One region of the Anaerobacillus sp. 1_MG-2023 genome, then DNA from elsewhere that is predicted to be linked to it. Evidence: riboswitches for the same ligand, from Rfam matches in the RefSeq annotation. Region 1 holds a riboswitch; each other region holds the start of a gene.
The links. A riboswitch is a leader RNA that binds a small molecule or an ion and turns the genes downstream of it on or off. The one in region 1 is predicted to bind cyclic di-GMP.

Region 1 (3,110 bases):
TTTCAGAATCGCTATTATTTAAGCCAAGGTTTAAATATTTTCCTTGATTCGTAATGTTTGAATTAATGAGACGGACTATTAAATCTTTTCTAGTAGTATGTTCATGATCGTTAAGTGCTTCCGTTAACGGGACTAAGTCAAGGCTAGTTGCTGCTTCATGACGAAGCGATTCCAGGTTTAAAACATCGAATGACACATATTCTCCGTAGTCAACGAGCATTTTATCTGACACCCAGCGTTTCGCTAAGAGCCACGAAATGACTCCGAAAAGCTCACCAATCAGAGGTAAAAAGCAAGAAACGATAGCAATCCATGTAATTACACCATGATGGTTTTGATCCACAACCCGTTTTAACAGAAAGGATAAGATGAACATGAATATCGCATGGATAATATAAAGAAGGATAAGAGGATAGAATAAATTATCCAACATGCATGCCACCCTTTTCGGTTAAGGCTTTCTTGATTCGGTGTTTGACAATTTCTGCATTTTCCGGAGCTGTTCCAGGTAATAAGAAAGAGAAAATGTTTTCTGATGGATCATATCCCATAATGTCAATTTCTCGAAGATAAGACCTAAGAATGATCTCAGCTTCAACAGGTGTAATACGATCGAATTTAGCAAAGTGAACGTGAATAACACTATAGGATTGATCAAATTCCTCGTTTCGTTTCTTCTGTATTTGCACCTTATGATCAAAGGCTTCTTTGAAATAAATATTTGTTCCCTGGAACATCTTTACTTTCTCTTCTTTCAGTTCAAGCTCAGTTGCTTTTTCAATCCTTGATGACATCCAATCAAGGACAAGCGACATGATTTGAATTTCATAAGTTGTTAGTTTAGCAAAATCAACTTGATAGATAACGAGTACTTCTTTGATCTGGTTATCATAAATAATTGGTCCAACTAGAACTGGGGAATTGTTCTCATCTTCTATCGTTCGAAGTGTGATCGTTTTATTACGGAAGAGGCGTTTGTAAACCGCCGAATCTTCTTCAATAAAAACCGTTTGCGGAAGATGGTTGGAGTCGCCCTTTCGAATGTGAAGGCGTAAAGTTCTTTTAGAAGAATCCAAATGATAGATCGCTAATTCTTTCGCTTTAAAGAGATTCGAGATAATCGTAATGGCTTCATTTCGAATTAGTTCAGGTGATGATTGATCAAGTGCCTTCCCCACTTGATAGATACGTGTCAGACTATGTTCAGATTCCAGCATTTTTTCTTGCATCGTTTTCTGAGAATGTTCTAGTAGTTTAATAGCTTCAGTTAATTGTTCATTCTCATCTTTTAACTCATCGTGACGATAATGAAGGCTTTCATATCGTTCCTGGAAGGATGTACTGTATAAGCCACAAATGATGGCTAATAATAAGGTGAATAAAATCCATGAGGCTTCACTCGTATCATAGAAAAGCAGGTATATATCTCCTCCGTTAAAGCCGATGGCCATCATATGATAAATAAGGGCTAGAAAGAAGCTAAGCAACCCCATTGTTAATCCATACCTTAAAGAGAAAAGAAGAACAAAGAAAAATAATGGATCAAGCTCCCAGGTAGTTAAGTGAAGCTGAAAGAGTTGGTCACTAATACCGATAAGTGCAATAACAATAATGACCTCAACCAGTTTCCTTAGCGTGTTTTTCTGTGTGTAAATCATACAATCATCCTCATCTAAGAAAATTAAATACTTTTATGCAAAAAATATTGTGGAATTAATTCCAATTTCTGATATACTATTTTTGAAAACTAAATATGGAGAAGGGCAAACTTATTGAAAAATAAGGGCGCAAAGACATGGGTCGTCGATTCTATTTTGTGAATACCGATCGCCAGTCTACAATGCCAGAGCCGCTCTCTGATTAATCAGGAGGCCAACCAATGGGTGTTATCTCAACAAAGCAAATTGTTGCAATGTCATGTGCTATTCTGTTTACATTTATCATGATTTCTCCTCTGACCTCTCACGCCGCCAGTCATCCACTATCTGACGTCACTTCTTACAAAGTTTATTATGATGCTCCTACGCCACGATTAATTACAAAAATGAAGCAATACGACGTAATGATCATAGAACCTGTTTACTATAGTAAACAACAAATTTCAGAAATTAAAAGTTCTGGTACAAAAGTTTATGGCTATATTAATACGATGGAAGCTGATAATTGGAATACAGCACTTATCAATCAATTAAATGAAGCTGATTTCTTTCACCGTAACGGAGAAAGAGTTCACTACACCGAATGGGATTCCTATCTCACCGATATCACTTCTGTTCACTATCGTGACGTTCTTCTATCAGAAGTGACAGCGCAAATCGCTGAAAAGGGACTTGATGGTGTTTTCCTTGATACAGTCGGTAATATTGATAATGAACATTGGGAGAACCCAACTGTCCTTCAAGCTCAACAAGAAGGAATGGTAGCCTTCTTACAACAAATCAAGCAACAACATCCTTCACTTTCTCTCATACAAAATTGGGGCTTTCAAACGTTAAAAGATTACACAAGTTCTTACGTTGATGCGATTATGTGGGAGAACTTCAATTATTCAACCGTATCGAAGGACGAATGGTCAAAAGATCGTATGGCTGATTTAAAAGAAATTCAGCAAGAAACAGACTTAGCAGTTCTTACGGTTTCAACAGAGCAGAAATGGAATAGCATTTCTTATGCTGAATCTAATGGTTTTGTTCATTTCCATACGAGGAATGGTTATAATAGCTGGTAAGTTCTTAATAATAGAATTGCATATAAATTAATAAAATACCATATTTTATGTAGATATTTCGATATAAATATTTTAAATTCCGACAGCGTTCGTCAAAAGCGAACGCTTATGTTTTTTAAAGAACGAAAAGTCTTAGTTGAAGAATAAAATGATGAAAAAATGTTAAAGAGTGGAGAGATTTTTCTTACCTAGTTTAAGCTGGAACATTTGTTAAGGGCTTCGCTGAAGATAATGGACGTTACTTATCAAATTAAATAAAACCGCAAAAAGGTTAAGCTTAAATGCGCTTAACTTTTTTGCGGTAGTGAGAAGTGAAAGGTTATTGGATATTTGCTGTTTCAAGCTCAACTGCTTTTATAGCACCTTCCTTTGCTTCTGAAAC
Region 2 (3,110 bases), 290 kb from region 1:
AAATGGAGCCACGTTGGGTATGACGATTTTCCGCAGTAGTTTGCTCGTCATGTGGTCACCTATAATAGAAGTAAACGCCCGATCAGTTGTATCGATTAACGTTCTCGCAAAGTTAATACGCTCTTCTTCAAATGTATCAAGAATGCCTTCGTCCGTTTTCCGAAGCAACACTGCAGCTAGCTTCCACGCTAAGTTCACCGCGTCCCCAATACCGGTGTTCATGCCCTGTCCGCCAGCCGGGCTATGAATGTGTCCAGCATCTCCGGCAATAAACGCACGTCCTTTTCTAAAGTGACTGCTAACGCGATGATGGACTTTGTACGTTTGGAACCAGTTCACATGTTGAATCGTTAAGCCTGTTCTCTGCTCGATCAGCGACTGGAAATCCTTGAACGCAACTGAGCTTTGATCGGTTAAATTGCGAGGAACTATTCCAATAATCCGTTCCATTCCCGTGCTTCTAACCGGCATGAATAAGTAAAAGGTGTCAGAATCTAAATACACATTTAAACTACTTTCAGCTATTTGTCCGGTGTTCGCTTTAACATCCGCCACAAAAAACAGTTCCTCGTACGTTCCACCTGGAAAATCAAAAGCAAGCTCTCTTCGAACAGTACTATGCGCCCCATCACACCCGCATATATATGAAAACTCACTCCGTTCTTCCTTATTATCTTTTTTAATAACGGCTTGAACATGGTCCCCTTCATCCATAAACGAAACCAACTCTGTCTCCCATTCCACCTCAACGCCTTCGTCGGCTAATTTGTTAATTAGCAGCTGCTCGTGATCATCTTGTGGATAGCTTAGGGCAAATGGGAAAGGACTTAATCCTTTTCCAAGATCACGAAAATATATGTTCGCCTTTGCTTTCTTTCCTTCTCGAAATTGGATAGTCTTCACTTTAATCCCCTGATGGATGACTTCTTCTGCGAAGCCCATTTGGTCATAGAATTCTAGCGTTCTAGCGTGTACAATTAGCGCACGTGATGCTTCTCCGGGTCCCGCATTTTTCTCAATTATTCGAAATGAAACTCCATATTTCGCCAGATGGAGGGCTAATACAAGTCCAGTCGGACCCGCGCCAACAATTAATACGTCAGATTTCATATTCCAATCTCCTTTCAAAAATAAACCTATCATAACACATTAAGCTATTAACAAATCCCACTTTTTATGGTAATGATTATATAAGTATATCCTCATGACATGATACCTCAGTAAGAGATCCACAAAAAAAGAGAATGCGATGAACTATCATTCTAGCCTGGGCACTTGAGTGATAGGGAGTAAGTAGTGCAACCGGCTCCTTAAAAAGGAGAATGAACATGGAAAAGTGTACATTGTACGGGCACACTCATTTATTTTCATTGCAGTCACGACGGATAATGGAACTGCTAAGGCGTCACGATCCTCATGCCTTCGTCCATTCGGTGCAAACAACGAGCTATTTCATTGATTTCTGTTTGCATTACAATTTCCGGTCATTGTTGAAACGACCCTTTCTTGAGTCTGTTTTGCTACATGACATCGGTAAACTGCTTGTTCCAACAGAAATCCTTCAAAAAAAGAGCCCACTAACCCTTTATGAGAAAGAGTATGTCGAGCAGCATCCAGAGTTTGGAATAGAACTACTTAATGATTTTCCAGAGATTGATATTGAGCCGTCTCTTATACTAAATCATCATGAGAATAACGATGGTACTGGCTATCCTTACCAATTACACGATGAGCAAATTCCTCGATCTGTTTCGATTCTTCGAGTCATCGATAGCTACATTGCAATGACGTCTGATCGAGCTTATCGTCCAAAACATTCTGACCAATTAGCTATTCAAGAAATTCATGCCCATCGGAATAACTTCTATGAGCCATACACCACCTCCTTGTTTATCTCTTATTTGGAAAAACGGTTAAAAGGGAAAAAGATTCTGCTTCATTATTTTGATTACGCCAAACGTCAAAATTAAGCAGCGCTTTTCAATAACCGTTTAAACAAAACCAAATAGAACAGGGAGGTCGAATAGATTGCGACTCTTATCAACTAAGGATTTACTAATCGCTTTTTGTGATGCGTATACTCTTCAATTAGATGAAGCTTTTATTGAAATGTTAACTAGTGAAATCATTAGAAGAGGAATCACTCCTCCCCAAACACGAACAGAGTGTTATGAAAAAATCCTCAATTGCACTTGATGAAGCCGCTTCTCATGACTCTCTAAATATAAAAGAAGCTTATTTGGTCTCTTCTAGCCAATAAGCTTTTTTTGATATTTTTCATTTGATCTCTCCCCCTTTCACAAATAAATTCACTGTTAATACGCTTACATATGTTTGCATTTTTTAGGAAGTGGTAGATTTAAAGTGTGATAAAAAAGGTGATTATTATTGAAAGGAATGATCTTTGATGAAGGAATCAATCCCAGAACTAACGTTGAATGATGGACTTACACTACCCGCTATCGGTTTCGGTACTTACAAACTAAATGGAAATGAAGGCGCAACTGCAATTAATAGTGCGATTGATGTTGGCTATCGCCTCATCGATACAGCTTACAATTACGAAAATGAAGGTACCGTAGGCGAAGCCATTCGTCGAAGTACAGTTCCTAGAAATGAACTGCGCGTCACTTCTAAATTACCAGGTCGCTATCACGAATATAATAAAGCGGTTACGGCTATTCAGGAGTCGTTATATAGAGCCAATCTTGATTATTATGATTTGTACCTCATTCACTGGCCGAACCCTAAACAAGGTCTTTATCCAGAAGCTTGGCAAGCTCTAATTGACGCTAAGAAATGGGGACTCATTCGCTCGATTGGCGTATGTAATTTCCTTCCGGAGCATCTTGAGCAATTGGAGAAAGAAACCGGCGTAAAGCCAAGTATCAATCAAATCGAACTACACCCCTTCTTCAACCAGGAAGATCAGAGAAGATTCCATCAACAAAACAACATCAAAACACAATCCTGGAGTCCGCTAGCTCGAGTGACTGACATTTTAGAAAATGAAACGATTAGTCAAATAGCAAATCAACATAACAAATCAGTCTCTCAGGTGATTTTACGCTGGCATTATCAATTAGGATCCATCCCGATTCCTAAATCAT
Region 3 (3,110 bases), on a different contig from region 1:
TGCCATTTATGGAACTAGTAATAATGATACTCCCTCCATCTTCTTTCATATAAGGGATTGTATGTTTCACCATTAGAAAAGTACTTCTTAAATTTGTTTCAATTGTCTGATCCCACTCATCAACCTTCATTTCTTCAATCGGATTCAGTGTGCCATTAATTCCTGCATTGTTAAACAGAATATCAATGCGTCCCCATTTGTTAACAACTTGCTTCAAACCATATGTAACGCGTTCTTCATCGGCCACATCCACATCAAGGACAAACGCCTCTCCGCCATTTTTTACGATCGACTCCTTCACTTGTTCTGCTCGACTTTCCTTCAAATCAAATAAGCAAACTCGAACGCCTTCGTTTGCAAAGCGTTTAGCTGCGGCTTCTCCAATTCCAGATCCACCACCTGTTATAACGGCTACCTTCTTCATATTTAGCACTCTCCTTTTTTCTGACTATTCCCGTCCACCTATTTTTTAGACAATTTTATATAAAAAAGAGACCCGTTAAGGTCCCTATTGCTGGTTTTCAGTTTCATCATTTGATTTTTGCTCTGTATCGTCCATATCCCCTTCATCCATGTTACCATCTTCATCTTTATCGCCTTCTTCTGAATCATCCTTATTCATTGTATCATCGTCTTCCTGATCAATCGTTCCATCATCTTCGTTAACATTCTCTTCATCTTCTGGTGTATCTTCTTGCATCTCGGGATCTTCTACCGGTCCTTCTTCTTCATTTGCATTCGAACAAGCCGCAATACTCAGGGAAAGTAACATCGTCATCAATAACAACATCCACTTTTTCATAGAAAAACCTCCATCTTTGTAATAGTCCTATTTTGACCATCGCTAGTGGATGTATGTATTTTCCTAACACCAAATTTTAAAAAAGCTATTTATTTACAAAAAAAGTCATATATTTTTGATATTTTTTACAAATTACAACACCTTTCGTAGGTTTAATGACCTATTATGATAGTAGGATTTTCATAAATATATGATGGATCGTACAAAGTATCCTCCAGAAAAGGGCAACCATTTTTGAAAAAAAGTGGGCGCAAAGTAAACAGATCTAAGGAAGCTTCTTCTGAGAAGGCTTCTATGATGGCTGAACTACCTGGAAAGAGTTTAAGGAGGAGTTACATGGGCGTACATACAGAAGAAAATCTTGACGAGGAATGGATTAAACTAATGAAAGAAGCGAAGGAATTGGGCATCAAAATTTCTGAAATCAAAGCGTTTCTCAAAAATGAAGGAGTGTAACCTGAACGAAAGCGGCAGAACGGAGGCCGCTTTCGTTCTATTTACGGAACAATAACATACTGGTATAATTACATACAATCAAAGAAATTTGTCGAAGCATCGGAGGGATACACGTGATAGGTGAAGAAGTAAAGAAGTATCGTTTACGCAAAGGGTTATCTCTTTCAGAATTAGCGGAACGCGCGAATGTGGCCAAGTCATATCTGAGTTCAATTGAACGAAATATACAATCAAATCCCTCTATCCAATTCCTAGATAAAATATCTAATGTTCTTGATGTTTCGGTAGAGGTATTACTTCAAGGAGATGATCCTATTCATCAGAGTGAGTTAGACTCGGAATGGAAAAAGATCGTTAAAGAAGCGATGGAGTCTGGTATAAGCAAGGACCAGTTCAGGGAGTTTCTGGAGTTTAATAAGTGGCGGGCCAAACAGGGGTCTGATCAATAAATTGTTTTTTTAAGAGCCGACATCTTCCAGTAGGCTCTTATCTATTTGGGTAACAGTATATATACCCAATAGCCGTGGATACACAATATGAAAGAATATATTGTTGAAGCCACGATTAATAAAATCCGTATTAAAACGGATTTTAAGTGATGAAATTTTAAAAGTAAGACGATCAGAAAAATAGACAAACCTATTTTATACATTAGGAAAACAAGTGGATCCATTTGAAATAGCGCTCGCATTAGTGGATTCACTTCTCCGATCCATCCATTTTGAATTCCCCAATATGTGATAAATCCATCAAGAGTGTTAATACATGCTAAATAAATAACAAAAAACTTCTCCCACTTTGTCCCTTTATTCATAATGAGATGAAATATTTTGGTTTTGTATAATCTCCCTAAGTTCATCGTACATTTTCTGTTCATCTCGGATTATTCCCTTGATGTCTTGTTCTTTATTTTCAAGTCCGTGGATTTTCTCTAGAATAAAAGATAAATCGCACTTCCCTTTATATTCGTCATTGATGTAAAGTTTGGCGACCTGTTTATCAACCGCAATGATTTTAATCCTTTTCCCTAAAATATACGAGACAAAAGTTCCTTCCCCTAACTTGATCACCATCATTCCTCCTTACTTTTTTGAGGAATTGATTAGAAAATCCTTCACTTCCTCCTTAGATAATCCCATTCTTCTTGCAATTGAAATAAGGGCCACCCATTCCTGATCCAATTTTTCGTCAGTATACGTTTTCATTCCCCATCCCCCTTATATATTTCATCAATAAACGACATTAATAAAGAACGTTTTGTTCTTTATTTAGAATGTACATCTAATATAGTCTTATTTTGGAAGTTTAAAAAGACTGAAAATTCTTTGTATTGAGTTGTTATTAGCATATAATCTGCTATATACTACTAAATACTCTCTCGTTCTTAAATTTTAATTATTTTGTTCAACGAGACTTTTAGAAGACTAATATAAAAACACGACATTTGTTCTGTTTACAGAACAAATTGTTCTTGATAAAATTAAAACAATAAATAATGATAAAGTCGAGGTAAAGGGATGATAGGGGAAAAAATTAAACTTTATCGGAATCGTATGGGACTGTCTTTAACTGAACTCGCTAAACGGGCAGGGGTTGCCAAGTCTTATTTAAGTTCGATTGAACGAAATCAACAGGCTAATCCTTCTATTCAATTTCTTGAAAAAATAGCGACAGAATTAAAGGTTCCTATGGAAGTGTTCATATTAGAAGAAGATCACGAGGAGCCGGCACTCGACACGGAGTGGAAAGAATTAATCGAAGAAGCGATGCGCTCAGGTATTACAAAAAAAGATTTCGCAGACTATTTAGAGTTTAAGAAGTGGCAACTCCATCATGGTAATAATGAATAAAT
Region 4 (3,110 bases), on a different contig from region 1:
TCATATGCTTCAATCAAGAAAGCAAGAGTGACGCGGTCAGCACCAAGTGAAGGCTCAATGCAATAAGGTACATACTTCTCACCTGTTTGTTGATCGTGATAAGTGAAATCTTCATTGGAATGTTCCATATGCTGCTTTAAGTCGTAATCTGTTCGAGAAGCAACACCCCAAAGTTCGCCCCAACCAAATGGGAACTTGTACTCGATATCAGTTGTTGCATTACTATAATGCGACAGTTCATCTTCCGCATGCTCACGCAGTCGGATGCTATCTTCTTTTACACCAAGATTTAGAAGCCAGTTTTTGCAGTACTCTTTCCAATACTCATGCCACTCTAGTTCGTTACCTGGCTTACAGAAGAATTCAAGCTCCATTTGTTCAAATTCACGAGTACGGAATGTAAAGTTTCCAGGTGTAATTTCATTCCGGAAGCTTTTTCCAACTTGTGCAATACCAAAAGGCACTTTCTTACGCATAGAGCGTTGAACATTTTTAAAGTTTACGAAGATTCCCTGCGCCGTTTCTGGGCGAAGGTAAATTTCACTCGTGCTCGATTTTGTTACACCTTGATGGGTTTTAAACATAAGATCAAATTGACGGATTTCTGTGAAATCTTCACTGCCACACTCCGGGCAAGTAATATGATTTTCTTTCATCAAACGCTCCATTTCTTCAAATGAAAGGCCGTCTGCAATCATGTCCTCTTCTTCAGTTGAAAGAGCGTCCTCAATTAATTTATCTGCACGGTGACGTGTTTTACAGCTTTTGCAATCAATTAAAGGATCATTGAAATTACCTAAATGTCCTGAAGCTTCCCACGTTTTTGGATTCATTAGAATGGCGGCATCTAGACCACTATTATAAGGTGATTCTTGAACAAACTTCTTCCACCATGCATCTTTAATATTTTTCTTAAGTTCTACACCAAGTGGTCCATAATCCCATGTATTTGCTAGTCCACCGTAAATATCAGAACCAGGGAAAATAAATCCTCTGTGCTTCGATACTGAAACGATCTGATCCATTGAAATTGTCATGTCATTCTCTCCTTTTTTCTCAATCAATATAAAAAGCTCCCAATCCATGGACAAAAAATGTCCAGGGACGAGAGCTTATGCACCCGCGGTTCCACCCTAGTTGATGCAAATAAGGCATCCACTTTAAGTAACGTAACTCCAGACTGCCGTTTCATCAGACCTCGTTCGGGCTTCCACCGTCCCCGAATCGCTAAAAACAAGGTTACTCTGACTACTATTTATCCTTCATAGTTAGTATGGTTTATGTATGCAATTGATATGACATATGATACAAAAAATATTGCCCTAAAGTCAAGGAATATTCATTTCACACCGTATTTGCTTTCATCAAAGCTTATCACAAAAAAAACGACCTTATAGGTCGTCATGCATTTATGTATATTCATAGATGTCGGTTTTTGTGTTGTTTTAAGAATGCTTGTACCTCTTCTTTCTTCAATCCAAGTTCTCTGGCAGCCCTCATGAGAATAACCCATTCTTGATCAAGTACCTTCTTAGGCTTAGGTTTAGCCATGGTCATTCTTTTCTCCTCCTTCATGGGTTTTCCAGGAGGACCAGCCGTCATCGTTGGAGAACCAACATTAGACCTGTGTCTTTGCGTCCCATCCTTTAGGATGGTTTGCCCTTGTCTGGAGAATTCAGAAATGACACATTCCGACCATAAACTTACAAAATACACAACTTTTTAGTGAATCGATGTGATTATCGAGAAGTTTGACGTTATATGCTACTAATATACCAGTTATTCGATGAAAATTCAAAATATTTTTAAATTTCCATTTCTACTTCTAACATCCTACGATTTCACTCATATGCTAACTGTATTCCCTGAATATATTTTTCGCAAAGGAAGAGTGATATGCAGAGAAATCACATTAGTACCGCTTGGAGCGGTAAACATGTTGTTTTACTTCGTTGTGAACCCATCTCTAGCACCGTAAAAACCATGTATAAAAGTATTCATGCCCCAACAGAACCATTACATCCACATTGTAGTGAAACACTCTCTACTTACCTTAGCATTGGATATACAGTTGCATTTGTTCATTCATTAATTGACGGCTCCATCGAATATGTTCTAACAAAATAAAAGAAGGTTGCCTTCGCAACCTTCTCTTTTGTTTAGAATTGACTTAAATATTCTTTCACCTGATCTGGATTTTTGGTATTCGCACTATGCAAGTGACCAATCTTTTTGCCGTCTTTATAGACAAGAAGGCTCGGGATACCCATAACATCATTTTCCTCTGTAATTTCAGGGAATTGTTCAATATCGATTTGAGCCCATTGCTTTTCATGATGCGCATTCATTATATCATCAATAAAAAAGTCAAGGCGCTTGCAATCCGGGCACCAGTTAGCTTCATATTTTAGAATGGATACGTCATTATTGTTAATGAATGACTGATAAGAATCAGCTGTTTCAATCTTCTTCATGATTATCTCTCCTTCACCTATATCTTCATTAACAATTATATCGAAATAATCATTGAATGTCTGTAAGAAAGCTTACGTTAATTCACACTAAGATAGTGCAACCTGAACAGCTGTTCTTGATCAGTCCATGTTTTCATTGGTGTGAAACCTGAATTCTCTGCTAACTGTTTAAGTTCTTTAAGATTCTGTTCGAGTCGGATAGTATTCTTCTGGCTATGTGATTTCTTCAGATAGCTCTGATCCATTGCGAAGTTTTTAATGATTACTTATCATCTGCAAGACGAATGCCGGTAAATTGCCAGCGTTTATCTGGACCAAAGAAATTTCGATAAGTCGGACGAATATGAGATACGGAGGTAACACATGATCCGCCTCTTAGAATCATCTGACTGCTCATGAATTTTGCATTATACTCACCCAACGCCCCGTCAAGCGGTTTATTACCAGGGTAAGGCATATAAGGACTTTTCGTCCATTCCCACACATCTCCATAGGCTTTTTTTATTCTACCTTCATTTTCCTTGATCGATGCCACGGGATGATAGATGCCATCTTCAACAAAATTACCCGCAATCGGCTGATCGCGAACTGCAAGTTCCCATTCGGACTCAGAAGGAAGTCTTTTACCTACAAAGC

Region 2: another riboswitch for cyclic di-GMP. It lies ahead of Q4550_RS01860 (HD-GYP domain-containing protein); the one in region 1 lies ahead of Q4550_RS00330 (glycoside hydrolase family 191 protein).
Region 3: another riboswitch for cyclic di-GMP. It lies ahead of Q4550_RS20560 (anti-repressor SinI family protein); the one in region 1 lies ahead of Q4550_RS00330 (glycoside hydrolase family 191 protein).
Region 4: another riboswitch for cyclic di-GMP. It lies ahead of Q4550_RS08270 (anti-repressor SinI family protein); the one in region 1 lies ahead of Q4550_RS00330 (glycoside hydrolase family 191 protein).

What each region holds. Positions count from the first base shown of each region.
Region 1 covers NZ_JAUORD010000001.1:62,117-65,226, reverse strand. The annotation lists gene Q4550_RS00340 (hypothetical protein) at 1-433, opposite strand, end outside; gene Q4550_RS00335 (GAF domain-containing protein) at 423-1,658, opposite strand; cyclic di-GMP riboswitch class I at 1,753-1,843, shown strand; gene Q4550_RS00330 (glycoside hydrolase family 191 protein) at 1,880-2,728, shown strand; gene Q4550_RS00325 (hypothetical protein) at 3,048-3,110, opposite strand, start outside.
Region 2 covers NZ_JAUORD010000001.1:353,713-356,822, forward strand. The annotation lists gene Q4550_RS01855 (FAD-dependent monooxygenase) at 1-1,110, opposite strand, end outside; cyclic di-GMP riboswitch class II at 1,234-1,317, shown strand; gene Q4550_RS01860 (HD-GYP domain-containing protein) at 1,329-1,970, shown strand; gene sda (sporulation histidine kinase inhibitor Sda) at 2,029-2,196, shown strand; gene Q4550_RS01865 (aldo/keto reductase) at 2,408-3,110, shown strand, end outside.
Region 3 covers NZ_JAUORD010000016.1:60,828-63,937, forward strand. The annotation lists gene Q4550_RS20550 (SDR family oxidoreductase) at 1-424, opposite strand, end outside; gene Q4550_RS20555 (DNA primase) at 509-802, opposite strand; cyclic di-GMP riboswitch class I at 1,016-1,116, shown strand; gene Q4550_RS20560 (anti-repressor SinI family protein) at 1,139-1,258, shown strand; gene Q4550_RS20565 (helix-turn-helix domain-containing protein) at 1,372-1,707, shown strand; gene Q4550_RS24645 (DUF5658 family protein) at 1,749-2,135, opposite strand; gene Q4550_RS20570 (hypothetical protein) at 2,065-2,328, opposite strand; gene Q4550_RS20575 (anti-repressor SinI family protein) at 2,341-2,463, opposite strand; gene Q4550_RS20580 (helix-turn-helix domain-containing protein) at 2,776-3,108, shown strand.
Region 4 covers NZ_JAUORD010000003.1:368,205-371,314, reverse strand. The annotation lists gene Q4550_RS08275 (glycine--tRNA ligase) at 1-1,037, opposite strand, end outside; gene Q4550_RS08270 (anti-repressor SinI family protein) at 1,420-1,557, opposite strand; cyclic di-GMP riboswitch class I at 1,583-1,671, opposite strand; gene Q4550_RS08265 (hypothetical protein) at 1,897-2,127, shown strand; gene Q4550_RS08260 (thioredoxin family protein) at 2,160-2,474, opposite strand; gene egtB (ergothioneine biosynthesis protein EgtB) at 2,737-3,110, opposite strand, start outside.